3 regions of the Stenotrophomonas sp. 62841_Sma genome follow, and region 1 is predicted to be linked to each of the others. Evidence: predicted binding sites of a transcription regulator. Region 1 holds the regulator's gene; each other region holds the start of a gene.
The links. The regulator FliA, encoded in region 1, starts transcription of late flagellar genes. The targets are predictions, from matches to a motif close to TAAAGTTTNNCNNNCNNNGGCCGATAA.

Region 1 (9,773 bases):
CGAGGCCATCGACGGCAGCAGGGTCGGGTCGTGCGACGGCGCAGGCGCCGAGGGCCCGATCTTGGTGCCGGACTTGATCACCGAGGGGCTGTCCCAGCCGCCACCCTGCACCTGCTTGTTACCCACCTGTACCGGATTGATGGTGCGCGGCGCGCCCCCGAAGGCATCGGTCAGCGCGTCGGCCATGATCCGGTACTTGCCTTCGTTCACCGAGGAAATCGCGTACATGACCACGAAGAAGGCGAGCAGCAGCGTCATCAGGTCGGCATAGGGGATCGCCCATGCTTCGTGGTTGGCGTGCTCTTCGTGGTGCTTGCGGCGGGCCATGTCAGTGCAGGAAGCCGGAGAGGTTGGTTTCGATGTTGCGCGGGTTTTCGCCCTGGGCGATCGAGATCAGGCCTTCGATGACCATTTCGCGGTCGCGGGTGTTGTGCGAGATCACACTCTTGAGCTTGGCGGCCACCGGCAGGAACAGCAGGTTGGCCGAGGCGATGCCGTAGATGGTGGCGGTGAACGCTGCGGCGATGCCGTGGCCGAGCTTGCTCGGGTCGGCCAGGTTCTTCATCACCGCGATCAGGCCAAGCACGGCACCGATGATGCCCAGTGTCGGTGCATAGATGCCCATCGCTTCGAAGACCTTGGCACCGGCCTGGTCCTGGTGTTCCTGGCTGCCCAGTTCGATTTCCAGCATGTGCCGCATCGATTCGGGTTCGACGCCGTCCACCAGCAGCTGCAGGCCCTTGCGCAGGAACGGGTCCTGCTGTGCTTCCACCTGCGATTCCAGGCCCAGCAGGCCCTGGCGGCGGGCGATGTTGCTCCACTCGACGATCTGCTGGATCAGTTCGCGGCGATCGCTGTGCGGCGGGCGCACGACCCAGCGCACGATCTTGAAGGCATGCTTGAACACCGCCGGCGAGGTATGCAGCAGGATCGCGGCGACGGTGCCGACGATGACGATCACGAACGCCGCAGGCGACCACAACGACGCCAGGCCGGCGCCCTTGAGGATGCTGCCGCCGACCAGCGAGGCCAGGGCGAGAAAGAGTCCAATGAGGCTGAGTCTATCCATGGTTCCGGTATCGGCGTGTATGAATGGGACTTGAGACACCGGTAGATCGCGTACAGACGGTGGTCACAGTTTTCGGGGCGCCGGGCATGGCCCGGCGGGGGTCATCGCAGCCCGTCCACGTCCAGGATCAGCGCCATGCGACCATCGCCGATCAAGGTTGCACCGGCATAACCGCGCAGGCCGCGCAGCGCTTTCGGCAGCGGCTTGATGACCACTTCCTCACGCCCGCGCACCTGGTCCACGACCAGCCCGAAGCGCGCTTCGCCGGCCTGCAGCACCACGATGGTCAGCAGCGACGAGGCGGCCGGCGTCACATCCAGCCACTGGCGCAGATCGACCAGCGGCAGCGTGTGCGAGCGGCGGTCGAGCACGGCACGGCCATCGAACCAGCCCAGCGAGGTGCGCGGCGCGTGCAGCACTTCCATCACGCGGGCCAGCGGCAGCGCATAGACGTCCTCGCCGGCCTGCACCAGCAGGGTCGGCAGGATCGCCAGGGTCAGCGGCACGCGGATCAGGAAGCGGCTGCCACGGCCCAGTTCCGACTGGATCTGGATCTGGCCGCTCAGTTCGCGGATGCGTGACTGCACCACGTCCATGCCGACGCCACGACCGGAGATGTCGGTGACCTGCTGCTTGGTCGAGAAGCCGGGCAGGAACACCAGGTGCAGGCACTCCTCGCTGCTCAGGCGCGCGGCGGCTTCCGGATCGATCAGGCCCTTCTCGCGCGCCTTGGCACGCAGCTTTTCTGGGTCGATGCCGGCGCCATCGTCCTGCACCTCGATGCTGACGTAGTCGCCTTCCTGCTGTGCCGACAGGCGCACATGGCCCATCCGTGGCTTGCCCTGTGCCTCGCGCAGGTCGGGCATTTCCACGCCATGGTCGATGGCGTTGCGGACCAGGTGCACCAGCGGGTCGGCCAGCGCTTCGACCAGGTTGCGGTCGAGCTCGGTCTCGGCGCCGATCAGTTCCAGGTCCACTTCCTTCTTCAGCGAGCGGGCGACGTCACGGGCAACCTTGGGGAAGCGCGAGAACACCTTGCCCACCGGCTGCATGCGGGTGCGCATCACTGCCGACTGCAGGCGGGCGGTGGCGATATCCAGAGTGGACACGGCCCGGTCCAGCTCTTCATCGCGCAGGCGTGCACGCAGGGTCTTGAGCCGATTGCGTGACAGCACCAGTTCGCCGATCAGGTTGACGATCGCGTCCAGGCGCTTGGTGTCCACGCGCACGGTATGTTCGGCCTCGGCCAGCGGCTTGGCGGCCGGCTTCGCCGCCGGTGCCGGTGCGGCGACCGGGCGCGGCGCTGCGATCGGTGCCGGTGCCACCACGGCCGCAGGCTTGGTGCCCGGTGCCGCGCCACCGTGCAGCTGGTCGAGCAGGGCTTCGAACTCGTCTTCGCTGATCAGTCCGTCGTCGGCCTTCTTCGCTGGCGCGACCGCGGTCGGCGCGTTGCCACCATGCAGCTGGTCGAGCAGAGCCTCGAATTCGTCGTCGGTGATCAGGTCGCTGCCACCCGCGGTGGGTGCGGCGGCGGCGGCGGGTGCAGCCACGCCACCGCCGTGCACGTCGAACTGTGCGATCAGGTCCGGCGGCGCATAGCCCGGCTCGGTGCCGGAGGAAACCGCGTCCAGCATCGACTGCAGGTAGTCCAGCGATTGCTGGGCCGCGTCGAAGTGGTGGGCCTGCAGCACGGCCTGGCCGGCACGTGCGGCGCCCAGCGCCTCTTCAGCGGCATGGCACAGCTCGACCATGGCGGTGACGCCGAGGAAGCCGGCGCCGCCTTTGAGCGTGTGGTAGCCGCGGAACACCGCGTTGAGCTGGTCGCTGTCCTGCGGTGCCTGCTCCAGCGACACCAGCTGTTCGCCGAGGCGATCCAGGATCTCCTGCGCCTCGATGATGAAATCGGCAGTGATGTCGTCGGATACCGCGCTCATGCTTACAGCCCCAGATCCGACAACAGGTCGTCGGCGTCGTTCTGCGAGACCGCGTGGCGGTCCAGTCCCTTCAGTGCCGGCCCGGCCAGTTCCGGGTCGGTGCGATGCTGTTCCGGCGGCAGGCCGAGCGCGCCGAAGCCTTCGTGCACGCGGCGGACGATGCCGACCACGCGACGGATGATCTGCCCGGTCAGGTCCTGGTAGCTCTGGGTCAGGGCGATCTCGGTCAGGTTGTGGCGGATGCGCTCGAGCTGCGCGTCCTGGCCCGGCTGCAGGCCTTCAGCGCGCAGCTGTTCGGTCAGGCTGCGGCATTCCTCGGCCAGGTCCAGGGTGCGGTGCGTCGCCTGTTCGGTCATCGCCACCACGTGGTCCAGTCGCGCGCAGGCGTCGTCCAGTTCGCCGGCTTCGCTCGGCACGGTCGGCAGTTCGCCCAGCGCCTGTCCCAGCTCGCGGGCCAGCCGCGAGAGGCCGCTCATCATCGGCTGCGTGCGCAGCGCGACCAGCCCATCGATGCGCTGCCGCCAGGCGGCCTCGTCACCGGACTCGAGTGCGTCCAGGGCCTCCTGCAGGCGCAGGGCGAGGGCGTTCTTGTCGACCGTGGTATCCATCAGGCGCTGGCCGCCAGGCGTTCGAAGATCTTGCCGAGCTTCTCTTCCAGCGTCTGCGCGGTGAATGGCTTGATGATGTAGCCGTTCACGCCGCTCTGGGCGGCTTCGATGATCTGCTCGCGCTTGGCTTCTGCGGTGACCATCAGCACCGGCAGGGTCTTCAGCTTGGCATCGGCACGGATGGCCTTGAGCAGCTCGATGCCGGTCATCACCGGCATGTTCCAGTCGGTGACCACGAAATCGAACGGCTGGCTCTGCAGCAGCGACAGCGCGGCATGCCCGTCCTCGGCTTCGGCGGTATTGGTGAAGCCCAGATCGCCCAGCAGGTTCTTGACGATTCGACGCATGGTCGAGAAGTCGTCGACGATCAGGATGCGCATGTTCTTGTTCAAAGCAGAATTCCTTTGTTGTTCATTCCGGACGGCCGGGGGCAGCCGCCTCGGGGATGTTCATTCTTCGAGGCCTGCGTCGGCAGCCTCGAACAGCTTCAGCCGGCCACGCAGGCGCAGTACCGCCTGGCCGTGGATCTGGCAGACCCGCGACTCGCTCACGCCGAGCACCGCGCCGATCTCCTTCAGGTTCAGTTCCTGCTCGTAGTACAGCGAGAGCACCAGTTGTTCGCGCTCGGGCAGGTGGCCGATGGCCTTGCCCAGCTCGCGACCGAACTCGCCGCGCTCCAGTACCTGCTGCGGGGTCGGCCCGCCCTGGGCGACGGTGTCCAGCTCGCCCTGGTCCTCGATGCGCGATTCCAGGCTCAGCACCTGGCCACGTGCAGCGTCTTCCATCAGCCGCAGGTACTCAGGCAGCGGCATCTCCATCGCGGCGGCCACTTCAGTGGCGCTGGCGGCACGGCCACTGCTCTGTTCCAGGCGGCGGATGGTGGCGGCGGCATCACGTGCACGGCGGTGCACCGAACGCGGGACCCAGTCACCACGGCGGATCTCGTCGATCATCGAACCACGGATGCGGATCGAGGCGTAGGTCTCGAAAGAAGCACCCTGGTCGGCGTCATAGCTGCGCGAGGCTTCGATCAGTCCCATCATGCCGGCCTGGATCAGGTCGTCGACCTCGACGCTGGCCGGCAGGCGCGCGGCCAGGTGGTGGGCGATGCGCCGCACCAGGTCCGAATGCTGGGCGATGACTTCGTTTGCCGCCGAGCGCTGCACTTCCCTGTACTGGGCTGCGCCTTTCATGCCGTCACCCCACGCTGCTTGAGGATGCGTTCGAGGAAGAACTCGACGCCGCCACGCGGTTCGGTCGGCGCCTGCCAGCGCGCGGTACGGCGCGCGATCTCGGTGATCGCCAGCGCCGCCGGGCTGGACGGATAGGCCTTCACCACCGGCTGCTGGCGCTGCACCGACAGGCGCAGCCAGTCATCCTGCGGCACGCAGCCGAGGTAGTTCAGCGAGACATCGGCAAGGAACTTCTCGCAGACGCGGGTCAGCTTCTCGTACAGCACGCGGCCCTCGTTGGGGTCGCGCACCATGTTGGCCACCACCTGGATGCGGTCCACGCCGCGCTCGCGCGACAGCACCTTGATCAGTGCGTAGGCGTCGGTGATCGAGGCCGGCTCGTCACAGACCACCACCACGGTGTCCTGTGCGGCCTGGCAGAAGGTCAGCACGCCATCGGTGATGCCCGCGGCAGTGTCCACCACCATGATGTCCAGCTCGCGCTCCAGCTCGGAGAACACGTTGACCAGGCCAACGTGCTCGGCCGGAGCCAGCTCGGCCATGTGGCGGCGGCCGGATGCGGCCGGGACCACCAGCACGCCGTTCGGGCCTTCGACGATGACGTCATCCAGCGTGCAGCGGCCGGCGACCAGGTCGGCCAGCGTAAAGGTGGGGTTCAGCCCCAGGATCACGTCGATGTTGGCCAGGCCGAGGTCGGCGTCCAGCAGCAGCGTGCGCTTGCCCATGCCAGCCAGTGCCACGGCCAGGTTGGCCGACACATTCGTCTTGCCCACGCCGCCCTTACCGCCAGTGACCGCAATGGTGCGCACAGGGCCGAGCGGCTCGCTGCGGGTGGCCGACAGCGGGAAGGTCTTGGTCAGCTTGGCGTACTCACGCGACGGCATGGTTCAACTCCGGGTTGCAGGGCATATCGGCCGCGCGGCGCAAATCTTCAAGGCGAAGTACAAGATTGGCTGCACTGGCCCGGTGCAGGTCCTCCGGGACGTCCTGGCCATCGGTCACCCAGGTGATCGGCAGGGCATGATCCACGGCCACCGACAGGGCGTTGCCGAAGCGGCCGGTCTCGTCCAGCTTGCTCAGTACCAGGCCCTGCAGGTTGGCGGCGCCGAAGCGGCGGACCACCTCGTCCATGTCGCCGAAGCTGGTGTTGGCCGGCAGCACCAGCAGGGTGCGGACCTGGCGCGCGGCACGCAGCCACTGCAGCTGGGCGGCCAGGGCGCGGTCGCGCGGGCCCAGGCCGGCGGTGTCGATCAGCACCAGCTTGTAGTCCTTCAGGCGTTCCAGCAGCTGGTCCAGGTCGGTGCCGCTGTTGGCCTCGTGCACCGCGATGCCGAGCTGGCGGCCGTAGCCGTACAGCTGCTCGCGGGCACCGATGCGGGTGGTGTCGGTGGTTACCAGGGCCACGTCACGCGGCGCGTGCTTCTCGGCGAAGCGCGAGGCCAGCTTGGCGATGGTGGTGGTCTTGCCGGCGCCGGTCGGGCCGACCAGGGCGATCACACCACCTTCTTCCAGCGGGTCGACCGGGGCGATCGGCAGCTTGCGCGAAATCAGCCCCAGCATCAGGCCGCGGCCACGGTGGGCCTCGGTCTCCAGCGGGATCTGCATGGCCACGTCGCGGGCGAGGCCGGCATCGAAGCCATACTCGTCCATCAGGTCCAGCGCGGTGGCGCGCACCGGGCAGCCGCGCAGGCGCTCGTCGGTGAAGCGGTTCATCTCGCGCTCGATCACATGGCGCATGCCGGCCACTTCCTGGCGCAGCTGGCGGATCTCGGCGTCGTCCTGGGCCACCAGGGTCAGTGCCGGGGCTGGGGCCAGCACGGGGGCAGCGCCGGTTTCGTCGCTGGCTTCGACCGGTGCCGGTCCGCTGGCAACGATCCCGGGCTGCGCTTCGGTCACGGCAGCGGTCGGCAGCGGCGGCGGCTGCACAGCCGGGGCCGCGTTTTCGTGATGCGCCTCGTGCGGCGGATCAATCTGGAAGCGGGCGCGGTTGGCCGGTGCGGCGGTGCTGAGCGCCGGTGCGACGATGGCTTCGGCGAACGGAGCGAAGATCTGATCCGGCAGCGCCGGTTCGTTGACGGCGGCGCGTGCCAGGGTGGCGGCGAAGCCGGTGCTGCCGCGGGTCGGCACGATCTCGTCGGCGCTGTCCAGGGTGCGGCCGGTGGCGCCGACCGCAGCGCGGGCGAGGGCAGCCACGGCCGAGGTGGTTGCGGCGACCGGTTCCGGTGCCGGGGTATTGCTGCGGCGGCGGGTGACCGCGGCGATCACCGCGTCGGCGGCGGTGCGCGGCTTCGGCGCCGGCGGCGGAGCGATGTCACGACGCGAGGCTTCCAGTGCACGCTGCACGGCGCTCTCGTCGTAGTTGGCGGCGGCGACGATCTCGATGCCTTCCTCGATCCGGCGGTTGGACAGGATCACGGCGTCAGGACCATGTTCCTTGCGCACCAGGTTCATGGCCGAGCGCATGTCGGCGGCGACGAATCGTTTGATTTTCATGCTGTGGTCACGGGACGAAGACGGCGGGGTGGCGGTCGGAGAACTCGGGTGGTCGGTGGTCTGCACGGTGCGGGTTCCCCTTGGTATCTGTCTGTTGCGTTGGTTCGAAAGTGGTGTCTGTTTTCTGGCGCATCGGAGGGCGGCGTCAGCTGATCGTTCCGACCAGCTTCAGGCGCTTGTCCTCCGGCACCTCGCTGTAGGCCAGGACCGACAGCGACGGAACGCTGTGGCGGACCAGGCGGGCCAGCGCGGCACGCACCGGGCCAGGTACCAGCACGACCGCGGGCTCGTTGCGGGCTTCCTGCTTGCTGACACATTCGGCCAGGCTCTGGTGCAGTCGCTCAGCGAGTCCGGGTTCCAGCGCGGCGCCGTTGCCCTGCGTGGACTCCTGCAAGACACGTTCCAATTGTGGGTTGAGCGTGAACACCGGCAGCTCCGCCGACATTCCGGCGATCTCCTGCACGATGAAACGACCCAGTGCGGTGCGCACCGCGGCGGTCAGTACGGCCGGGTCCTGGCTGTTCGGAGCGTGTTCGACCAGTGCTTCGGCGATCTTGCGCAGCTGGCGGATCGGAATGCGTTCGATCAGCAGGTTCTGCAACACGCGCACCACCGCCGACAGCGGCAGCGCCTTCGGCGTCAGATCTTCGACGAGCTTGGGCGCGCTCTTGGCCAGGTTGGCCAGCAGGTGCTGCACTTCCTCGTGGCCGAGCAGTTCCGGTGCGTGCTCGCGGATCAGGTGCGACAGATGGGTGGCGACCACGGTGGCCGGATCGACCACGGTATAGCCCAGCGTTTCAGCCTGGGCACGCTGGTGCGGTTGGATCCAGGTCGCGTCCAGGCCGAACGCGGGGTCCTTGCCGGCGATGCCTTCCAGTGCGCCGAGGGCGCTGCCCGGGTCCAGCGCCAGTTCGCGGTCGGGGTGGATCTCGGCGGTGGCCACCGGTACGCCGTGCACCAGCACGCGGTAGCCGTTGGCCGGCAGTTCCAAGTTGTCGCGGATGTGCACCGACGGGATCAGGAAGCCGACGTCCTGGGTCAGCTTGCGGCGCACGCCCTTGATCCGCGCCATCAGTTCGCCGCCCTGGTTGCTGTCCACCAGCGGGATCAAGCGGTAGCCAACCTCCAGGCCAAGCGGATCGACCGGGCGCAGCTCGTCCCAGCTCAGTTCGGCAGTCGGAGCCGGCGCGGCCGGGCGGCCGAGTGCGTTGAGCGCGGCAGCGTCATTGCCGGCGGCTGCCGGATCGGTGGCCGCGGCCTTGCCCTTGCGGTAGACCTTCCAGGCGATGAAGCCGAGGATCGCGGACAGCGTCAGGAAAGCGACGTTGGGCATGCCCGGCACCAGGCCGACCACGCCAATGATGCCGGCGGTGATCGCCAGCGCGCGGTACTGGCCGAACACCTGGCCGGTCATGGCCTGGGCCATGTCCTGCGAACGCGAGGCGCGGGTGACCAGCATGGCCACGGCGCTGGAGACCAGCAGCGCCGGCAGCTGCGCCACCAGGCCATCACCAATCGACAGCAGGGTGTAGGTGGCAGCGGCATCGCCGAACGGCATGCCATGCTGCAGCACGCCTACGGCCAGGCCGCCGAGCATGTTGATGAACAGGATCAGGATGCCGGCAATGGCATCACCACGGATGAACTTGCTGGCACCGTCCATCGCGCCGTAGAAATCGGCTTCCTCGCGGACTTCCTCGCGGCGCAGCTTGGCTTCTTCACGCGTCAGCAAACCGGCGTTGAGGTCGGCGTCGATCGCCATCTGCTTGCCGGGCATCGCGTCGAGGATGAAGCGCGCGGTCACTTCCGAGACGCGGCCGGCGCCCTTGGTGATGACCACGAAGTTGATGATGGTCAGGATCGCGAACACCACGATGCCGACCGCGTAGTTGCCGCCGATCACGAACTCGCCGAAGGCGGCAATGACCTTGCCCGCGGCGTCATGGCCGTTCTGGCCGTTCAGCAGGATGACGCGGGTGGAGGCGACGTTCAGCGCCAGCCGCAGCATGGTGGTGATCAGCAGCACGATCGGGAAGATCGTGAAGTCCAGTGGGCGCTTCACGTAGACCACCGCCAGCAGCACCATCAGCGAGATGGCGATGTTGAAGGTGAACAGGGCATCGAGCACCGGTGCGGCCAGCGGCACCACGACCATGGCCAGCAGGGCCAGCACGATCAGCGGTGCGCCAAGGCCCTGGCGGATCATTTCCAGCGCGCGGCGGGTGTTGAAACCGGTGGAGGGCTGGGCGCTCACGGGCGGCCTCCCTTACCGAATTCATCCACCTGGATGTGCGGGGCGTCCGGCATCGGGCCAGTGCGCCAGGCGCGCAGCTGGTAGACGTAGGACAGGACCTGGGCGACGGCCGAATACAGTCTCACGGGGATTTCCTTTCCGAGTTGGCCTTCCCGATACAAGGCGCGTGCCAAAGGCGGGGCGGAGACGATCGCCACCTTGTTGCCGTCGGCCACTTCACGG
Region 2 (9,773 bases), 820 kb from region 1:
TGGCCGCCGAACCTCGTTACACCTGGCGTACCGTCCTGCTGAGCATCCTGGTCGCCATCGTTCCGCTTGCCGGCTCCGCACCCTACACCTTGCTGAAGGCGGTGCTGCTGCTGGCCCTGCTGGTCACCGGCGTGGTTCTGATCCGCCGCCAGCCCGATGTCCGCCTGCGCTACCGCATCGCCCGGTTCATCGTGATCGTCTGCTTCCTGCGCCTGGCCTATGCCTTCTACAGCATCCTCTGGCACGGGCTGCGCTGGAACGAGCTGGATCTGCCGGCGCAGACACTGCTCTACCTGGGTACCGCTGCCGTGTTCGCCACTGCGCTGGACTGGCGCCTGATCTGGAAGATCTTCGCCGTGTCCACCCTGGTCTTCGGCGGGTCGTGCATCGTGCAGCACCACGTGATGGGCCTTGAACGCGCGCACGGTTTCAGTGGCGGCGAATGGACGGCCATCGAGTTCACCATGGTGACGCTGTGCATGGCGTTGTTCTCGGTCATCCGGTTGATCCAGCCCAATGTGCATCCGGCCGAACGCTGGCTGCACGGCGTGGCCATCGCCGTCGGCGTCTACGGTTCGATCCTGGCGCAGAGCCGCGGGCCGATCCTGGCGTTCATTCCCGCCATGCTGATGGTGATTGCGGTGCACGTCCGGCGCACCCGGCGCTGGCGGGGGGCACTGGCCTTCGTCGGTGCCCTGGTCATTGGCGTGGTCGGTGCCACCTCGGTGCTGAACCATGAGGTGATCCAGCGCTTCGGTGAGGTCAGTGGCGAGATCTCCGGTTTCAACCAGGAAAACGAGGTCGGCTCGGTCCGTGAGCGCATCGCCATGTGGGGCGTGGCGGTCGACGCCTTCGCCGAGCATCCCGTGGCAGGGGTGGGCCTGAACCAGTTCGGTACCTATGCACGTGAGGGCATCGCCCGCGGCGAGGTGTCCGAGTCGATCTTCCGCTACAACCACCCGCACAACGAGTACCTGGAAGCGGCGGTGACCGGTGGCGTGCCGTTGCTGCTGATCATGCTGCTGGTCTTCATCCTGCCCGGCATTCATTTCGTGCGGCGCATCGGCCACGCCGACGACATCACCGCGATGATCGCCACCGCCGGACTTGCCGTGGTCATCGTCTATGCGCTGTCGGCGTTCACGGACAACGTGTTCTACCGGGCGATGCCGCATTCGTTCTATTTCTACCTGGTGCTGGGCTTCATGCTGGCGACCGCCTTGCCTGCGCGCGACCTGCGCCGGCCAGGGAGTCCCTCCTGATGGCGCATATCCACCTGCTGGCCGCCGACAACCAGCGTGGCCTGTCCCATGACATCCAGGTGATCGAGCGCTCGTTGCAGCAGCTCGGGCACACGGTGACGGTCAGCCGTCTGGACGCGGTGCGCAATGGGGGGGCCTGGAAGCTCCGCGGGATGCGCCTGCGCAGGCTGCTGGCCTCGTGGCTGAGCCTGGGGCGCACGCCGGCCCGGTTCGACATCAACATCTCGCTGGAGCATGTCCGGCCGGCAAGCTTCGGACTGGCCGAGGTCAATCTGTTGATTCCGAATCCGGAATGGGTGTCCGCACGCAGCCTGCGGATCCTGCCGCGGTTCGATGCGTTGTTGACCAAGACCGAAGACGCTACGCGCATCTTCAATGCGCTGGGCATGCGCGCGCTGGAAGTCGGTTTCTGCAGCCGTGACCGCTACGACCCGGCGGTGCCGCGCAGACCGCGCAGCTTCCTGCATGCAGCTGGTACCAGTCGCATGAAGGGCACGGCAACGCTGGTCGAGGTCTGGAAGCGCCATCCGGAGTGGCCCTTGCTGACCATCCTGCGCGGCGGCCCTTCGGACGAAGATGAGGGCGGGGCCGCGAACCTGCGGATCGTCCGCGAGCGCCTGCCCGACCAGGAGGTGCAGCGCCTGCAGAACGAACATGCGTTCCACCTGTGCCTGTCGCAGACCGAAGGCTGGGGCCATTACCTGGTGGAAGCGATGAGCTGCGGGGCGGTGGTGATCACCTGCGATGGCGCGCCGATGAACCAGATGATCGACGACAGCCGCGGCATCCTGGTTGCCGCGCACGAGGGCGAGCCCTGCCATCTGTCCAGGACCTGGCATGTGGATGAGAAGGCGCTGGAACAGGCCGTCGAGCGTGCGCTGGCGATGGATGAGGCCGAGTGGACCCGGCTGGGCGCCAATGCACGCGCATGGCACCTGGCCAGCGAAGTGGCGTTCCCTCGCCGGCTGGGCGAGGCCCTGGCCAAGCTTTGAGCTGATGGGGGCTGGTTGCTGCAGAGTGCTCAGCCTGGCACCAGGGTGATCTGCGGATGGCTGCCGAAGATCTCCATGACGATCTCGAAGTAGGTCTGTCCCTGGCCAAGCGACAGTGCCATCAACTGAGCGTGGATGGCCGGACCGTTGAACCTGCCGCCCTGATCGAGTTTCGACTGCAGCCAGGCGCGCGTGGTCTCGCGGCCCAGTGCCTCGCGGCTGTGGGCGATGTCGCGCCACACCACCGTGGCGGTGGCATGACCGGCGAGCGCGCCGTAGCCCCCGTGCAGCAGATCATCAAGCGCGTCCAGGCTTGCGCCCAGCTGCCAGTCTTCGTCGGCCATGAATACACGATTGATTTCCACGTAGAGGCTGGCGATGTCGTTGATGGACGCGCCTTCGATGTGCAGGATCCGTGTCATCTGCAGACTGTAGCCCTCCGGGGCGACGGTTGTAACCGGCGCAGATAATCCGGGCCGCCCTGGATGGGGTGGCGTTATTATGGTGTTAATCCTGCGTGATTTTCATCGGGCGCTGGCGTGTCAGCGCTATTCGATAAGGATATGGCGCCATTATCGGTCGCCGCATTTTCTGACTGCCTGCACAGTTCCATATATTTGGATCGGTCCATATATAAAGTCCCGTAAAGTTTCCCTCCGCTGCGCCGCCATCGAACGTACGGCCACGATCAAGGGAATTGAGATGCTTGCCTTACGTAATCTCCGTGTGGGATCCCGGCTTGGCGCCGGCTTCGGTCTGCTGCTGCTGTTCATCATGGCCATCGTCGGCCTGGTGCTGTATGGGAATCAGCTGAAATCCGCCCAGTTCGAGAAAGTGGTGGACGTCAACATGGTGAAGATGCGCCTGTTGAATGACATGCTTGATACCAACAACGCGGTGCTGATGCATCGTCGCCTGATGGTGATCAAGCGGGGTGACGAGTTCGACAAGGATTACCAGCGTGCCCAGGAGTTGTCGCGGACCTATGACGGTATCTGGGCCAAGTACATCAAGATTCCGCGTGACGCTACCGGCGATACCCTGGTCGCGCGCATCGAGGCAGCCCGCAAGGCCACCGATGCATCAACCCAGCAATTGCATGAGCGCATGAAGGCGGGGGATTTCGATGGTGCAGCGAAGGAGCTGCTGGCCGAGCACGGATTGGCAACGGCCTGGAATGAATCCATTTCGGCCCTGCTGCGCCACCAGGAAACACTGACCGAACGCAGCCGCGAAGAGTACCGCGCAACCGAATCGTGGACCGGCACCCTGTCGATCGCGTTCGGGGCACTGAGCCTGTTGCTGGGGACATTGGCGGCCTGGGCGATCACCCGCAGCCTGACCCGCCCGCTGGAAGGAGCGGTGAAGCTGGCCGACGGCATCGCCAGTGGCCGTCTGGACAGCAGCATCGACGCCACCGGCAATGACGAGGTGACCCAGCTGCTGAAGTCGATGCAGCGCATGCAGGCACAGCTGCAGTCGGTGATGGCGGCACAGGGAGAGCTGGCCCGCCAGCACGATGCCGGCAGCCTCAGCTACCGCATGGACGAGAGCGCGTTCCCCGGTGACTACGGGCGCATGGTGCATGAGACCAATGCGCTGGTTGGATCGCACGTGCAGGTACAGAACCGGCTGATCGAGGTGATGAAACACTACGCACGCGGCGATCTGTCGGTGGACATGGACCCGCTGCCCGGCGAGAAGGCGGCGATCACCCAGGCGATGGACGAAACCAAGTCCAGCCTGTCGGCGATCAACAGCGAGATCCGCCGGTTGGCGACAGCGGCTGCGGCAGGCGACTTCAGCCTGCGCGGCGACGAAGATCGCTTCGCCTATGATTTCCGCGACATGGTGGCCGGGCTCAATCGCCTGATGCAGACCACCGACGAGAACCTGGTGCAGGTCTCGACCCTGCTGCAGGCCATCTCGCGCGGCGACCTGACCGTGCGCATGCAGGGTGATTTCCATGGCGTGTTCGCGCGCATGCGTGATGACTGCAATGCCACCGTCGACCAGCTCAAGCAGATCGTCGGCCGCATCCAGTCCAGCGCCTCCAGCATCAATCTGGCCGCAGGTGAAATCGCTTCGGGCAACACCGACCTGTCGCGGCGTACCGAACAGCAGGCGGCAAACCTGGAAGAAACGGCAGCATCGATGGAGGAACTGACCTCCACCGTGAAGCAGAATGCCGAGCATGCACGGCAGGCCAACCAATTGGCCATCGGCGCGCATGGTGTTGCCTCCCAGGGCGGTGAAGTGGTGGGCCAGGTGGTCACCACGATGTCGGCCATCGAGGCATCGTCGAAGAAGATCGCCGAAATCATCTCGGTCATCGATGGCATCGCCTTCCAGACCAATATCCTCGCGCTGAATGCGGCGGTCGAAGCTGCGCGTGCCGGCGAGCAGGGCAGGGGCTTTGCAGTGGTGGCCAGCGAAGTGCGTACGCTGGCGCAGCGCTCGGCGGGTGCGGCCAAGGAGATCAAGGGGCTGATCGAGGATTCGGTCGGCAAGGTCGCCGACGGCTCGGCGCTGGTCCGCCAGGCGGGCACCACGATGGGCGAGATCGTGGCCTCGGTGCAGCGCGTGACCGACATCATGGCCGATATCTCTGCTGCCTCCCAGGAGCAGAGCTCGGGCATCGAACAGGTCAACCAGGCGGTGGTGCAGATGGATGAGACCACGCAGCAGAATGCGGCGCTGGTCGAGGAAGCCAGTGCTGCAGCGCGCTCGATGGAGGAGCAGGCCAACCTGCTGGCCGAGGCGGTTTCGGTGTTCCGCACGGGGGCGGTGACCGCCGCCGCCGCGGTGCGCCCGGCGCTGGCAGCCGTGGCGGCATCGGTTGCGCCGGTGCGCCGGCCCGCGGTGCTGTCGCCGCGGATCGAGCCGACGCTGGCCGCCAATGCGGGTGGCTGGGAAGAGTTCTAGCAAGGCAGCACGCCGGCAGGGAGACGGCGCCCATCGCGACGGCTGGTCGCGATGGGCGCGGATTTTCTTCCTGAACGTGCCATGGCCGATGAAGTGGCGGACACGCGCATTTCACTTCCGGTTGCCAACCGCGGGAGGACACTGGCGCCATACCGGAACTCAGGAGATGGCCATGAAGACCTCGACCCGATTGCTTGTGCTGGGCACCCTGCTGGCAGCTTCGTCGGTGGCCGGCGCGCAGACCTATGGCCCGCGCGATGAGGGACGCAAGTTCAACGACGGCAGCCGCGTGGTCTGCAAGAACGTGGAAGTGCAGCGCAACTCGCGCGATCCGAACCGCATCACGGGTACCGCTACCGGCGCCGTGATCGGTGGCCTGCTCGGCAACCAGGTAGGTGGCGGCAACGGCAAGAAGCTGGCCACCGTGGCAGGCGCCGTTGCAGGTGGTGCGGCCGGTCGCCAGATTCAGGGCAACAGCCAGCAGAAGAACGGCGACCGCGTGGTGGAACGTCGCTGCGAACGCGTCTACCGCTGATCGATCGCAGTCAGACCCCGCTTCCCCTTACACGCCGCAGTACTCGAACGTTACGGAAAAAGGGGACGGAGGGGATTAAGTCGCAATCCCCCAACCCGGCCGCTTACGACTTAATCCCCTCCGTCCCCTTTTTTGCGAGGAGGCGCCAGGTGGCGAGGCTGCCGTAGAGCAGCAGCAGGACGGTGAGGGTGATCAGTTCGTGGCTGACTTCGGCCAGGCGGGCGTCCATCTGGTTCAGGCGCACCATCAGGTTGATGCCCGAGGTGGTCGGCAACAGCTGCGCCAGCCAGACCAGCGGTTGTGGCGTCATCACCGCCGGCCACGACAGGTTGGCCAGGAAGAACAGCGGGATCGAGGTGGCGATGATGTACTGGAAGGCGCGTTCGCGGGTGCGGAAAAAGCTGCCGACGAACAGGCCGAAGGCCACGGTGGCGGCGATGAACAAGGTGCCGCCCAGTAGCTGGCCCAGCGGGTTGCCGCCGCGCGGATAGTCCTGCACCCAGGCGGTGAAGCCGGCGTAATAGAACAGGCCGAACAGGCCGATCAGGCCGAAGCCCAGTGCCATACCGGCCAGCGTCGGCAGGTCGAAGCGCAGGCGGCGGCCGAGCGCGAGACGACGGCCGCCGAGCAGGACGCCGATGCCCATCAGCAGGGTCTGGTGCACGATCAGCTCGGCCACGCCGGGCACGATGGCGCTGCCATAGCCTTCCTGGGTGTTGTACAGCGGGCGCTGCACCAGGGTCACCGGTGGTGCCTGCGGCGCGCCCATGAAGGCGGCCTGGCCGACCACGGCATCACGTCCGAACGCACTCAGTGCATCGGCCACGCTGCCCAGCACCCAGCTGGCACGGCCCAGGTAGGCACCGTTGCCGAGCAGCACCAGCTTGGCCGGATGGCCGCGCAGGATGTCGCGCTCCAGGTTGGCCGGGATCAGCACGATGCCTTCGGCATGACCGGCTTCCAGCTGCTGGCGCGCGCTGTCGATGTCCGCCGGTTGCCCGACCACGCGTGCGACCCGCAACGCGTCGAGCTTTCGCAGCAGCTCGCGGCTGGTGGCACTGTGGTCTTCATCCACCACCAGTACCGGCAGGTTGCCGGCCACCTGGTGGCGATACGCGGCCGGGTAGAAGAACGAGTACAGGATTACCGCGCCGACCATCACTACGATCGCATAGCGGTCGCACAGTACCGCCATCAGGGTCTGCCGCAGGCTGCGCCACAGTGCGCTCATGCGTCGGCCCCCGTCGGTTGCGCGGCTTCGGGCGTACGCGCGAAGGCGATCAGGCGCAGCCCACCGATGCCGCCAGCCACCACTGACATCAGCAGCAACGTGGCCATCGGCCATACCGAAACCTGCAGCGGCGAACCGATGAACTGTTGCTGGGTCTGCAGCTTGATATAGGCGCTGAGCGGCAGCAGCTGATGCCAGACGCGGGTGAATAACGGCCCGTCCAGCACCGGGAAGGTGGCGCTGGAAAATGCCAGTGCAGTACCGATGCTGAGGCCGACCGCGGACAGCGCGGTACCCATGTCGCGGGTGACGCCGACGAAGAACAGCGCGTAGGCGGCGGTGGCCAGATAGAACAGGGGTTGAGCGAGCAGCAGCAGGAGCACGCTGCCGGCCACACCATCACCGCGCAGCCAGGCCAGGTAGCCGATGCCGAGCGCGCCATACAGCGAGAACAGCAGGATGTACGGCGCGACCTTGCCGGCAATCGCCAGCCACGGCGTGCGGCCGAGCCAGGCGGGCAGGCTGCCGTCGCGGATTTCTCTGCCGAGGCTGCCGGCCACCGCAAGTGCCAGCACCAGCGACAACACCGCCGGGAAGATCAGCGGCAGCAGGAACAGCTCGTAGCTGCGCGCCGGGTTGTACAGGATGTCCGACTGCACCGCGATCGGTGCCGCACGCAGCTTGCCCGGGCCGACCTGCAGGCCGATGCGCTCGCGCAGCAGGCGTGCGTTCCAGGCCGAGACCGCGTCGCCGATATCGCGCGCCGCGGACTGGCCGGTGGTCATGTAGGTGGCGTTGTAATAGGCGAACACCGTGCCCTGGCGACCACGCAACGCCTGCCGGGTGACATCGCGCGGCACCAGCACGATGGCGAACACGTCCAGGCTGCGCAGCTGCGAGCGTGCGTCTTCCAGGTCCACCGGCTGGCTGGCGATGCGCACGCCGGGGCTGGCATCGAGCATGCGCAGCAGCAGGCGGCTGTCGCTGCTGTGGTCGAGGTCGACCACGGCGATCGGGATGTCGCGCATCACCGAGGGGGTGAACATCCACGCCATCACGGCCAGCATCAGCAGCGGCAGCAGGGTGACCAGCAGCAGGTCGGCGCGGTTGCCGCGTAGCGACCGCAGCTCGCGCCGCCAGCTGGCGGCGAAGCCGCTGCTGTCGGGGCTCAGTGCTGGGGCCATGCGAACAGCACGCTCATGCCGGGGCGGAAGCCCTCGATGCGGCGTACCGGGCGCACCCGCACCTCGAAGCTGCGGACGTCGTAGCCGGACGACTGGCGGGTGGTCCGCCAGGTCGCATAGTCACCGGCCGGATTGATGAAATAAACCTCGAACTCGCCGTCCTGGCCAAGCGCCGGCACGCTGCCCTGCAGCTTGCTGCCGACCTTCAGGCCCTGCATCTGCGATTCGCGCAGGTTCATCGCCACCCACATGCGGTCGATGTCGACCAGGGTGAACACCGGATAGCCCGCTGGCACCAGTTCGCCCGGGTCGGCCATGCGCTTGTTGATCTCGCCGGCCACCGGCGCGCGCCCTTCCACTTCGACGCGCGCTGCGTTGACCTCGGCCACCGCGCCCTGTGCCTGCTGCACCTGGCCCTGCGCGGCACGCTTGTCCTGCTCGCGTGCGCCGGCCAAGGCCATGTCGTACTGCGCGCGGGCGGCACGCGCCAGTTCGCGCGAACTGGTGGCCTGGGCATGCGCTTCATCGCGCTTCTGCCGGGTCATCACCCCTTCGTTGAACAGGTTCTGCACGCGCTGGTAGGTGGCTTCAGCCAGCGTCGCACCGGCTTCAGCCCGCTTCCAGTTGGCTTCGGCGGCGCGGATGTCTTCGCTGCGCGCACCTTCGTCGGCCTTGTCGGCCACCGCCTGCGCCGCGGCCAATGCGCCGTGCGCCTGCTGTTCCTTGGCGGCCACTTCGGGGCTGTCGAGCAGGAACAGCACCTGCCCGGGCTGCACGCGGTCGCCCTCGCGCACCTTCAGTTCGGCCACGCGCGCGGTGATCTTGGCGGCCACGTTGATGGTGTCGGCATCGGCCATGCCCTGGATCTGGTCGGCCGGGCTGCGCCAGGCCAGCCACAGGCCGAGCACCACCACGACCAGCAGCACCACTATCAGGATCGGGCCCAGGCGGCGCTTGGCCGGGGGCGTCGTTGCATCGTCGTGCAGCACATCACTCATGGTCGATCACCTCGTCCGCACGCCGCCGGAACTCTTCGAAACGGTCCATCTGTCCACTGACCTCCAGCAACTGTGCCAGCGCAATATCGTATTGGTAGGCGGCCTGTGCGCGCTCGACGCGGGCGCCGCCGAGGCCGAGCCGCGCGTCGATCACATCCAGCGAGGTGGCCTGGCCTTCGCGGAACGCCAGCTCCTGCAGGCGCAGGTTTTCCTGTGCCTGGGCGATGCTGCTGTCGAGCAGCACGTACTGCTGGCGTGCGGTTTCCAGCTCGTTCCAGGCCTTGCGCACGCCCAGTGCGACCTGGTTCTCGGCCTCGCGCAGGCCCGCTTCGGCCTGTTCCTGCTGTGCACGCGCGGCGCTGATCTGCGCCGGCCGCGAGTTCGGCGACAGGAAGGTGTACTTCAGGCCGATGCCGAACGCCCAGTCCGGATCGGTCAGCATCTCGTCGCGGCGGCGGAAGTCGTACTGGCCGAAGGCGAAGATCTGTGGCTTCAGCTTGGCCTGCTGCACGCGCACGCCCTGTTCGGCCTGCGCCACCATCGCCCGCAGGCGTGCGATCTGCGGCTGGCGCGCCTGCGCAGTGCGCTCGAAGCTGGCGACCGGTTCCAATGGCACGCGCTGCACGAACAGCGGCGACACCGGCTG
Region 3 (9,773 bases), 2.1 Mb from region 1:
GCGTCAATGAACCCGATCCTGCATGTGGAAATCCCGGCCAGTGACCTGGACCGGGCCATCACGTTCTACCAGCGATGGCTGCAGGTTGCGGTGGACAAACCTATCGTGCTGCACGACTGCCGGATGGCCTATCTGCCGTTCTCCGATGAGGCCGCCGGTGCCAGCATTGCGCTGGTGCACGGCGCGGACTATCTGCCTTCCGAGCAGGGCGCGCGCATCTACATCGGCGTCGATGACCTGGATGCCAGCCTCGAGCGTGCGCTGCAGGCCGGAGCCGAGCTGCGCTTCGGCCCGGCCGATGCGGGTGACTGGCGTGTAGCCGAGATCCGCGACAGCGAAGGCAACCGTATCGCATTGCAGGCGCGCACAGCGCCGTAACGTCAACGCTGCGGTGCGCGCATCTGTAGAGTCGAGCTTGCTCGACTGATTTTGACGTCGCCGTAGATGCATCAGTCGAGCAAGCTCGACTCTTGTGTCTTGGATCGTGCCCTGATCAGGCACAATCCCCCGGTGACCCGGGAGGCTCCGATGACGCTGCCTCGGCTCTTAAGCCTTCGAGCTTGCAAAGTAGATTCAGCGCGTCGGCGGCCTGACACCGCCATGGAACTTGAACGGTATCTTAGGCCCGCCATCGGGTGAGAGCCTGTACTCACAAGGGCAAGTCTGGCGGCTTCCGATCACGATCGTAAGTTCAAGCTGGAGCGAAATCATGCAATTTATCGGCATCGACGCAGCCAAGGCGACTTTTGACATCGCCCTGCCTCTATCTCACGGCAAGTATCGAACCAAGGCCAAACTCCCCAATACGCCAAAGGGTTTTGATGAGCTTCTGGCTTGGCGCGCCAAACATGCGCCGAACGCGGCGGTAGGTATGGAGGCTACAGGCATCTATCACGAGGCCTTGGCTCAAGCACTGGTGGAGGCAGGGGTCGTGGTTCATGTGGCCAATCCCGCCCGAGTAAAGGCGTTTGGGCAGGCGGAGGGGATGCGGACCAAGACTGACCGCAGCGACGCCAAGCTGATTGCCCGTTTTTTTGAGGCACAACGCTCGGAAAAGCTATATCCCTACGTTCCACCGACGCCCTCGGAGGTGAAGCTGCGCGCCTTGGTACGGCGTCGAGATGACCTCCAGGAAATGCTGCAGATGGAGCACAACCGCCTGGACGTTGCCGATATCTCGGTCCAGCAAGGGATCAAGGATGTGATCCGGACGTTGGAAGAGCAGATCAAGCAGGTCCAGAAGGCGATTGAGGACCATATCGATAACGATCCGGACCTGCGCCGGCGTCATCAACTGCTTACCAGCATCCCCGGTGTAGGCAACACCAGCAGTGCCCAGCTGTTGGCCATTCTGGGGGATCTAAGCAAATACAGCGACGTGCGCCAGGTGGTTGCCCACGCGGGCCTGAATCCGGCCCAGCGTCAATCAGGAAACTACGAAGGCAAATGCCGGATATCACGCGTCGGCGACGCCAATTTCCGCAAAAAGCTGTACATGCCGGCGCTGACCGGGAAGACCCACAACCCCACACTGAAGTCCTTTGCAGACCGGCTCAGCGCGAAAGGCAAGCCCTTCAAGGTCGTCATGTGTGCAGTGATGCGCAAGCTCATCCATCTGATTTGGGGCGTACTGAGAAGTGGCCGACCCTTTGAGCCTGACGTCGCCCTTGCCTAGGCGAGGGCGACACGGTATCTACAGCGTCGCGGCGCGTGAGCGCTGCAGCCAGTCGTTGATTGCGGGATCCAGCCGCGGGTCGTCCGGAAGCTGGATGCCGAAGCGCTGCTCCAGCACGTCGCGCACATCACCCACATCATGCAGCGGGCGCTTGTCCGGTGCCTGTCCGGGGCGGTACTCGGTGTAGTTGCCGCTGCCGATGGTGCGGCGCCAGTCCGGCCCGGTCAGCGACGCGCGCAACTGGCCGGGGAAACTGGAATCGGGATGGGTACATACGTACCAGTTGCCCACCACGTTGTCGATCGGCGCCGGCGCCTGCAGATCGAAGCGGTACATCACCCGCCAGCCGTCGCTGGATTCGGCCGACAGCATGAAATCACCGCCGTCTTCCAACCGCTGCAACAGGTAGCGTTCGTGCGGGGTGGCCTGCGGCTGCGGGTCATGCAGGCGCAGCGGTACGGTCGGCGTCAGGCTGCCAAAACCGGCATCCACCAGCCAGTCATCGCCGTCCACGTGCACGCGCAGCAGCAGATGGGTACGCGCGGTCAGTTCGCCGTCCTGGGCGGCCAGCAGTACGCGCGCGCTCAATGGCTGGGCATCGAAGCCCAAGGCCTGCAGCAGCGCCAGCAACCCACCATTGAGCTCGAAGCAGTAGCCACCGCGGCGCTCGTCAAGCAGCTTGCGCTGCACGCTGTCCAGGTCGATCGGCACCGCATCGCGCAGCAGGCAGCTGAGGGTTTCGAAGGGCAGCAGTGCGTTGTGGCGCTGCTGCAGCAGGGTCAGGCCGGCCAGGGTCCGTGGTGGCGGCGCATCCAGCTGCAGGCGCTGCAGGTAGCGGGGGACATCGAGCGTCGTCATGGGGGCACCGGGCGGGGAAGGGAGGTCCACTGTGCTCCCCCAACCGGGGTTGAGGTCAAGCACGGCGGCCGTGTCATGCCCCCGTCGCCTGCACCCGGTACAAAGACCGCGTCCGCCAGTGACGGGGGACGCAGACGAAAAAAGGCCTAAAGTTGCCCTGAATCCGGCCGATACAGGTGCGTCTTTCCGCCTGGAGTCTGTCATGTCGGCCGTTGTCCCCCACCTCCGGTCCCTGCGCACGCGTCTTGCCACGTTGCGCTCGGCGTCCCCCGGCCTGCTGCTGTGGCTGCAACCACACCGGCTCAGCGTGGCCAACAAGCTCAAGGCGACCCTGTGGGTCTGTGGCCTGGGGCTGGTGGCGATCGCCGCTGTCTACGCCTGGACTGGCCATGCCAACGCCCTGGCCGCGCGCAGCCAGGCCAGCTACCAGCGCGGCAGCGATCTGGCTGCCAGCCTGTCCACGCGGGTGGCCGAAGCGCGCCGCCTGCAGACCCAGTATGCACGCAGTTTCGATGATGCTGACCGCAGCCAGTTGCTGGCAACACAGAAGGCCCTGCAGGCTGACCTGCAGGCGCTTCGCGCGATGCCGATGGACGCCGGCCGGCGCATGGCGCTGCAGGTGCTGACCGAATCGGCCGACGCGTTCTCGCAGGGTGTCGCCGCCCTGTTCGAACGGGTCGACGAGATGGGCCGCGGTGAGGCCGGCCTCGCTGCACAGCTGCAGCAGGCCGCCGAAACCCTGCAGGCGCAGGTGGATGCGCTGCAGCGGCCGTCGCTGGCGCTGTCCCTGCAGAAGATGCGAAGGCAGGAGGCCCTGCTGCTGCTTGACGGTGATTCCACCCACGCCGACCGCGCCAGCGAGGAAAAGCTGCCGTTCGACCTCGCGCTGGCGGGCCTGCCCGCGGATGCGCAGGACGCCCTGCGCACCGGGATGGAGGGCTATCAAGGCGCCCTGCTGGGGTATACCGCGGCCCGCGTCGGCCTGGATGTGGAAGCGCAGTCGCTGCTGGATACCGCCGCGGGCGTAGCGCCGGCGCTTGCCGCTTTCCAGCAGGCGCAGGTGGCAGCGCTGGCCAAGGTGCAGGCGCGCCAGCAGGTCGGCGCGCGCACGATGAGCGTGCTGTTCGCACTGACCCTGCTGCTGGTGGCCGGCGTGCTGATCACCAGCCTGGTGCTGGTGCTGCGTGCGGTGCGCCAGCCGATCCAGGACACCCTGCGTTTCGCCAGCGACATCGCCGACGACCGCCTCGACACCACTCTGCGCGTCTACAACGCCAACGATGAGATCGGCCAGCTGGCCCGACGCCTGGTCGACATGCAGCAGCGCCTGCGCGCGCGCATCGAGACCGAACGTGCTGTGGCGCGCGGCAACACCCGCGTGCGCCAGGCGCTGGACAGTGCGCAGACCGGGCTGATGGTGGTCGATGCCGAAGGCCTGGTGGCGTACGCCAATCCGGCGCTGCTGGAGCAGTTTGAACTCCAGGTTGAAGATCTGGTGGGGAGCGATGCGGTGCGCCTGCATCCGGCACTGGTAAGCCTGGCCGGCGTGCGACAACGCGAAGAACGCGAGATCGGCCATTCCGGTGTGCGCTATCAGCTGGTCGTCAATCCCATTGTCGACGAGGGGCATTTCCTCGGCGTGGCGGTGGAATGGCGCAGTCGCGCGCTGGAAACCCTGCTGGAAACCGAAGTGGCAGCCCTGGTCGACGCGGCCGCGCACGGTGACCTGCACGGTCGCATCGCGCTGGAGGGGAAGCAGGGCTTTGTGCGTACGTTGTCGACCAGCATCAATCGCCTGTTGACCACCTTCGAGACCAACCTTGGCGATCTGCAGGCGCTTCTGGCCGCGCTGGCCCGAGGTGACCTCAGCGTGCGCATGGAAGGTGAACTGCAGGGCGTGTTCGCGCGCATGCGCGATGATGCCAACGCCACCGTCGCGCAACTGGGCCGCATCGTCACCCGCATCCAGCAGGCCACGTCCAGCCTCGACACCGGTGTTGGTGAGATCGTCGCCGGTCACCATGATCTGTCGCAGCGTACCGAACAGCAGGCGGCCAACCTGGAAGAGACGGCAGCGTCGATGCACGAGCTGACCGACACTGTTGGCCGCAATGCCGATGCCGCGGGCCGTGCGGATGCGCTGGTCAAGGGCGCGGCGGCAGTGGCCCAGCGTGGCGGCGAGGCGGTCGGCCAGGTGGTGGCAACCATGCATGGCATCAGCGAAGCCTCACGGCGGATCGGTGACATCACCCAGCTGATTGATGGCATCGCCTTCCAGACCAACATTCTCGCGCTCAACGCAGCAGTGGAAGCGGCGCGTGCCGGAGAGCAGGGCCGCAGCTTCGCCGTCGTGGCTGCCGAAGTGCGCCTGCTGGCTCAGAGCAGCGCGGAGGCGGCCAAGCAGATCAAGGGATTGATCGAGGATTCGGTGGCGCGTGTGGGCCAGGGCAACCAGCAGGCCGAACAGGCCGGCACCACGATGGGCGAGATTGTCGGCAGCGTGCAGCAGCTGGCGGATCTGCTGGCCGGAATCCGCAGCGCGTCGCAGGACCAGCATGCCGGCATCGCCCAGGTGAACCAGACCATCGTGCAGATGGAGGCCAGTACCCAGCGCAACGCCAGTCTGGTGGAAGAGGCGGGGGCCTCGACCGCGCAGATGCAGGCGCAGGTGCATGCCCTGGCAGAAGCCGTGGGCGCGTTCCGTCTGCAGTCGATGCCACAGGCGCGCGCTGCGGCCTGATCCCGCTCCGGTAGTGCCGGCCGCTGGCCGGCACCGTCGATGATCCTGCCGGCCAGCGGCCGGCACTACCCTTTTGGCTCAGTACACGTCGCGCCGGTAGCGCCCGGTCTCCAGCAGCGTTTCCACAACCTCATCGCCCAGCGCAGCGCGCAGCACCTGGTCCACGCCTTCGGCCATGCCCTGCAGCGAGCCGCAGACATGAATCACCGCGCCACGCTGCATCCATTCGCGCAGCGCATCGGTGGCGGCATGCAGGCAATCCTGCACGTAACCACCTTCGCCATCGCGCGAGAACGCCAGGTCCACCCGCGCGAGATGGCCATCGGCCTGCCACGCTTCGATCTCGTCGGCGAACAGGAAGTCGTGCGCGCGCTGGCGCTCACCGAACAGCAGCCAGTGCCCGTGTTCGCCTGCATGGGCAGCTTCGCGCAACAAGCTGCGCAGACCCGCGATGCCGGTGCCATTGCCGATCAGCACCATCGGCACACCGCCAATGCGATGGAAACCGGGGTTGCGATGCACACGGGCCACGATGCTGGCACCGACCGGGGCATGCAGCGCCAGCCAGCCCGAGCCCAGCCCGGCTCGACCCGACAGGTCATGCACCAGGCGCACCACCAGTTCCACCACTTCATCACTCGTGGAGGAGGCGATGGAGTATTCGCGTCCGGGCAGCGTTGGCAATCCGGACAGCCACAGGCAGGCATCCTGCACCGTCAGCGCGGCGTCGGCCTCGGGCAGCTCGCGTTCACTGGCCAGCGCCAGCAGGGTGCGTGGGTGGCCGTCCACCAGCAGCGGCTGCAGCGGATCCAACCCCTGTGCCTTCAACACGGCGCTGGCGTGCCGTGCGTTGTGCCGGGGCGCGATATGCAGGATGTCGCCCGCCTGCCACTGCACGTCGGCCGGTGGCGCAAGACGGATGCGCCAGATGGCACCACCGATGCTGCCCGGATTGAGCCGGTCGCGGCCGAGCAGCCGCCACTCATGCATCTGCGTGGCCGCCGGCAGCACGCTGTCATCGGTGACGATGCCGGTCAGCGCGCCCAGCTGCAGCTGCCATTGGCGCAAGGCCGCTACCGAGGCGGCATCGACTTCGATGCGGTCGAACAACGGGCGCGCGCCGTTGCCGAGCAGCCAGCCATCAACCTGGCGACCGAAGCCGCAGTAGTGCGGGTACTGTCGGTCACCCAGCGCCAGCAGTCCAAACTGAAGGCCTGACAGGTCGAGTGTCTGTGCCATCAGCCGTCGTGCAGCGCCTCGCGCCGCATCCGGTGGCTCGCCGTCGCCGAAGGTGCTCAGTACCCACAGCACCTGCGCGGTGCGTGCCAGCTGCGCGGCATCGACGCGGGCCAGTGGCAGCACCTGCACCGCATGACCGGACGCCTGCAGCTGCGCGGCGGCGCGCCATGCCAGTTGTTCTCCCAGTCCACTCTGACTGGCATGCACCACCAGCCACGGCGTACCACCGCCATCGGCAGGCGTTGCTGGCAGCGACTGGCGCAGGTCACGCGCGGCGCGCTGGCTGCGGCGGCGGTCCAGGTAGAGCATCCAGCCGGTGATGAAGAACAGGCTCATGCCCAGGCTGCTGAGCATCACCACGACACGCCCGGGCACGCCGAAGTAGCTGCCCGAGTGCAGCGCGAACACGCTGGTGGCCAGCTGCGCGCCGGCGCCCTGGCGCGCATAGGGGCGGGCATCGAGCGTGGCCCCCGTGCCTGGGTCCAGCTGCAGCAGATCATGCGCGCGGTCATGCTGGCCGCCGCGCTGCGACGGATCACCGGCCATCACCCGCACGTTCAGTGCCTGCCCCGGCTTCTCCGGCAGGCGCAGGTCGATGTAGCCGGTGCGCACGCCGGGCAGTGCGTACAGCGTGGCTTCGATGCGTTCCAGGTTCAGGGCGGCGTCGGTGGCGACCTTGTGCTTGGCGGCCGGTGCGACGCCCAGCAGGGTGTTGGCGGCACTGCGATACCAGTCGAACGACCACCACAGGCCGGTCAGCGCACTCATCAGGTAGATCAGCAGCACCCAGGTGCCGACCACCGAGTGCAGGCTCCACAGGAAGCCACGGCCGCTGCGTTTCCATTCCACCGCCAGCCAGCTGCGCCAGTGCCACCAGCGCCGCGGCCAGCGCAGGTAGAGCCCGGACAGGGTGAAGAACAGCAGCGCGATGGCACAACTGCCGGTGATCCATTTGCCGCGCTCGCCGGCGGCGAGGTGGCGATGCAGATCCTCGACGAAATCGAAGAACGCCTGCCCGCGCAGGGCGCTGAAGCGCTCGCCGGTGTACGGATCGAAGTAGACCCAGTGTTTCTTGCCGCCGGCGAAGCGCGCCACCGAGGGCCGTTGCCCGGTGGCATCCACGCGCAGGCGTTGCAGGGGGCGATCACTGCCGGCCTGCAGCAGCGGCACCAGTTCGCTGAGTTCAAGCGGAAGCTGGCCGTCGGCATGGTGCTCGGCGATCTCGGCGAAGCCGGGATTGGCCGCCCGCAGCAGTTCATCCTCGAAGGACAGCACGGCGCCGCTGAGGCCCATCACGGCCAGTACGGCACCGGCGGTGATGCCCAGCAGCCAGTGCAGTTGGAACAGGACGTTCTTGAACATCGAAGGAGGAGGGCCTGGAAGGCTGCCGCCCGCATCCTGCGCAACAGCAAATGAGAATTAGTCGCGGAATTCTCCGTGGCGCCCCGGCTGCGGTCAAGCAGGGGATATCGGCCGGGCGGCGCCCGGCACCCGCGGTAGTGCCGGCCGCTGGCCGGCAACCTCAGAAGCAACAGCCGAAGCAACAGCGGGTTTCCTGTGAGGAGGCGGGGTGGGTCCGGTTGCGGGGGACGGCGTGAATACGTCCATGTAGCCTCGGTCGCGCCATCCATGGCGCTCACGCCCCCTCAACCGGACCCACCCCGCCTTCGACAGATTTCCGCGATCTGTTGGAAATGCTCTTGGGGATCTGACCCCAGAATTTCATTCGATATCTGACGGATGTGTCGACCAAGGTCGACACCTACCGAAAAGCACCGGGAATCTGTCGGGGGTGGGGCGGTGTGGGGCTGCAGGACCGTTGGCGCCATGGATGGCGCCATCGAGCCCCCATGGACGGGTTTACGGCGTGTCCTGCAGCCTCACACCGCCCCGCCCAATTCTCAGCACTGCAGGGCCGCTTTGGCTGTTGCTGTGGCCTCGGCAGGTGCAGGGCGCAGCCCTGCCGAACCCTCACTTCACCCAGCTGTCGATCTCGCCGTGGGCGAACGGTCCCAGCTTCGCCTTCACCAGCCGGCCCTGTGCATCGAACAGCACGCTGTAGGGCAGCAGGCCCTGCGTATTGCCCAGCTGCACGCTGGCATCGCGTGGCCCGGGTGTCTCGATCACGATCGGGTAATCCACCGGTACCCGCTGCAGGAAACCGCGCACGTCTTCCGGCGTATCCAGCGCCAGGCCAAGAACCTGCACACCGTTGTCGCCCTGGGTGTGGGCAAAGCGCGCCAGTTCAGGCATTTCTTCAACGCAGGGCGCGCACCAGCTGGCCCAGACATTGATCAACAGCGGGCGGCCGGTAGCGTGCTGGCGCAGGTCCAGCGGTCGGCCTTCAAGATCGGGCAGCGACAGCGCGGGCAGGCTGTCGCCGACCTGCAGGGCGGGTGCCACCGCCGCCACCGCAGGCGCCGCTGGCATGGCCTCAGGCGCAGCCGGCGCGGGAGCCAATCGATGCCCGGCCCACAGGCCGAGGCCGGCGGCCAGCACCGCTGTCCACAGCAGCGCTGGCCGTTGCCATTTCATCGTGCGGTGCGCAGCAGCGCTTCCTCGACCACCGCCTGGGTCAGCAGGGTCGGCAGCACGGTCGGCGGTGCGCCGGGGCCGTACACCACGTACAGCGGCACGCCCACGGCCTTGTGCTCTTCCAGGAACGTGGTGATCTGCGGATCGACGTTGGTGTAGTCACCGCGCATGTACACCGCGTTGGTGCGCTTGAGCAGTTCCTTGAACTCTGGGCGCGACAGCACGGCGCGCTCGTTGGCCTTGCAGCTCACGCACCAGTCGGCGGTCATGTTCACGAACACCACGCGGTTGTCGGCGCGCAGGCGATCCAGCAGCTGCGGCGAGTATTCGACCACGTTGTCAGTGGCCGCCTGTGCGGCACGCGCCGGCGCTGCCAGCTGGGTCACGCCCCAGGCCGGAACCAGTGCACCGATCGCCAGCAGCACGCCGAGCAGGGTGACGGCGCGCGAGCCGGTCCAGCGGTTGCGTTCAAACAGCCACAGACCGAAGGCCAGCAGCAGCAGGCCACCCAGCACCAGCGCCATGCCGTCCACGCCGCGCTGCTTGCCCAGCACCCACAGCAGCCACAGCACGGTGGCATACATCGGGAAGGCCAGCACGTGCTTGAGCGTTTCCATCCACGGGCCCGGCTTGGGCAGGCGGCGCGCCAGTGCCGGCACGAAGCCGATCAGCAGGAACGGCAGCGCCAGGCCCAGGCCGAGGAACAGGAACACGGTCATCGCCTTC

Region 2: the regulator FliA is predicted to act here: its motif matches at 2,899-2,925, upstream of ACZK5G_RS06695 (methyl-accepting chemotaxis protein).
Region 3: the regulator FliA is predicted to act here: its motif matches at 2,681-2,707, upstream of ACZK5G_RS20115 (methyl-accepting chemotaxis protein).

What each region holds. Positions count from the first base shown of each region.
Region 1 is NZ_CM151224.1:2,240,196-2,249,968, forward strand. Features, by position in the region: gene motD (flagellar motor protein MotD) at 1-327, opposite strand, end outside; gene ACZK5G_RS10435 (flagellar motor protein) at 329-1,069, opposite strand; gene ACZK5G_RS10440 (chemotaxis protein CheA) at 1,171-3,003, opposite strand; gene ACZK5G_RS10445 (protein phosphatase CheZ) at 3,006-3,611, opposite strand; gene cheY (chemotaxis response regulator CheY) at 3,611-4,003, opposite strand; gene ACZK5G_RS10455 (RNA polymerase sigma factor FliA) at 4,061-4,804, opposite strand; gene ACZK5G_RS10460 (MinD/ParA family ATP-binding protein) at 4,801-5,688, opposite strand; gene flhF (flagellar biosynthesis protein FlhF) at 5,675-7,297, opposite strand; gene flhA (flagellar biosynthesis protein FlhA) at 7,443-9,503, opposite strand; gene flhB (flagellar biosynthesis protein FlhB) at 9,548-9,773, opposite strand, start outside.
Region 2 is NZ_CM151224.1:1,421,609-1,431,381, forward strand. Features, by position in the region: gene ACZK5G_RS06680 (O-antigen ligase family protein) at 1-1,262, shown strand, start outside; gene ACZK5G_RS06685 (glycosyltransferase) at 1,262-2,254, shown strand; gene ACZK5G_RS06690 (barstar family protein) at 2,284-2,676, opposite strand; gene ACZK5G_RS06695 (methyl-accepting chemotaxis protein) at 2,957-5,179, shown strand; gene ACZK5G_RS06700 (glycine zipper 2TM domain-containing protein) at 5,346-5,714, shown strand; gene ACZK5G_RS06705 (ABC transporter permease) at 5,818-6,945, opposite strand; gene ACZK5G_RS06710 (ABC transporter permease) at 6,942-8,129, opposite strand; gene ACZK5G_RS06715 (HlyD family secretion protein) at 8,114-9,127, opposite strand; gene ACZK5G_RS06720 (TolC family protein) at 9,120-9,773, opposite strand, start outside.
Region 3 is NZ_CM151224.1:4,313,279-4,323,051, reverse strand. Features, by position in the region: gene ACZK5G_RS20130 (VOC family protein) at 7-378, shown strand; gene ACZK5G_RS20125 (IS110-like element ISStma4 family transposase) at 710-1,675, shown strand; gene ACZK5G_RS20120 (arylamine N-acetyltransferase family protein) at 1,694-2,533, opposite strand; gene ACZK5G_RS20115 (methyl-accepting chemotaxis protein) at 2,736-5,273, shown strand; gene ACZK5G_RS20110 (PepSY domain-containing protein) at 5,352-7,874, opposite strand; gene ACZK5G_RS20105 (TlpA family protein disulfide reductase) at 8,484-9,047, opposite strand; gene ACZK5G_RS20100 (protein-disulfide reductase DsbD family protein) at 9,044-9,773, opposite strand, start outside.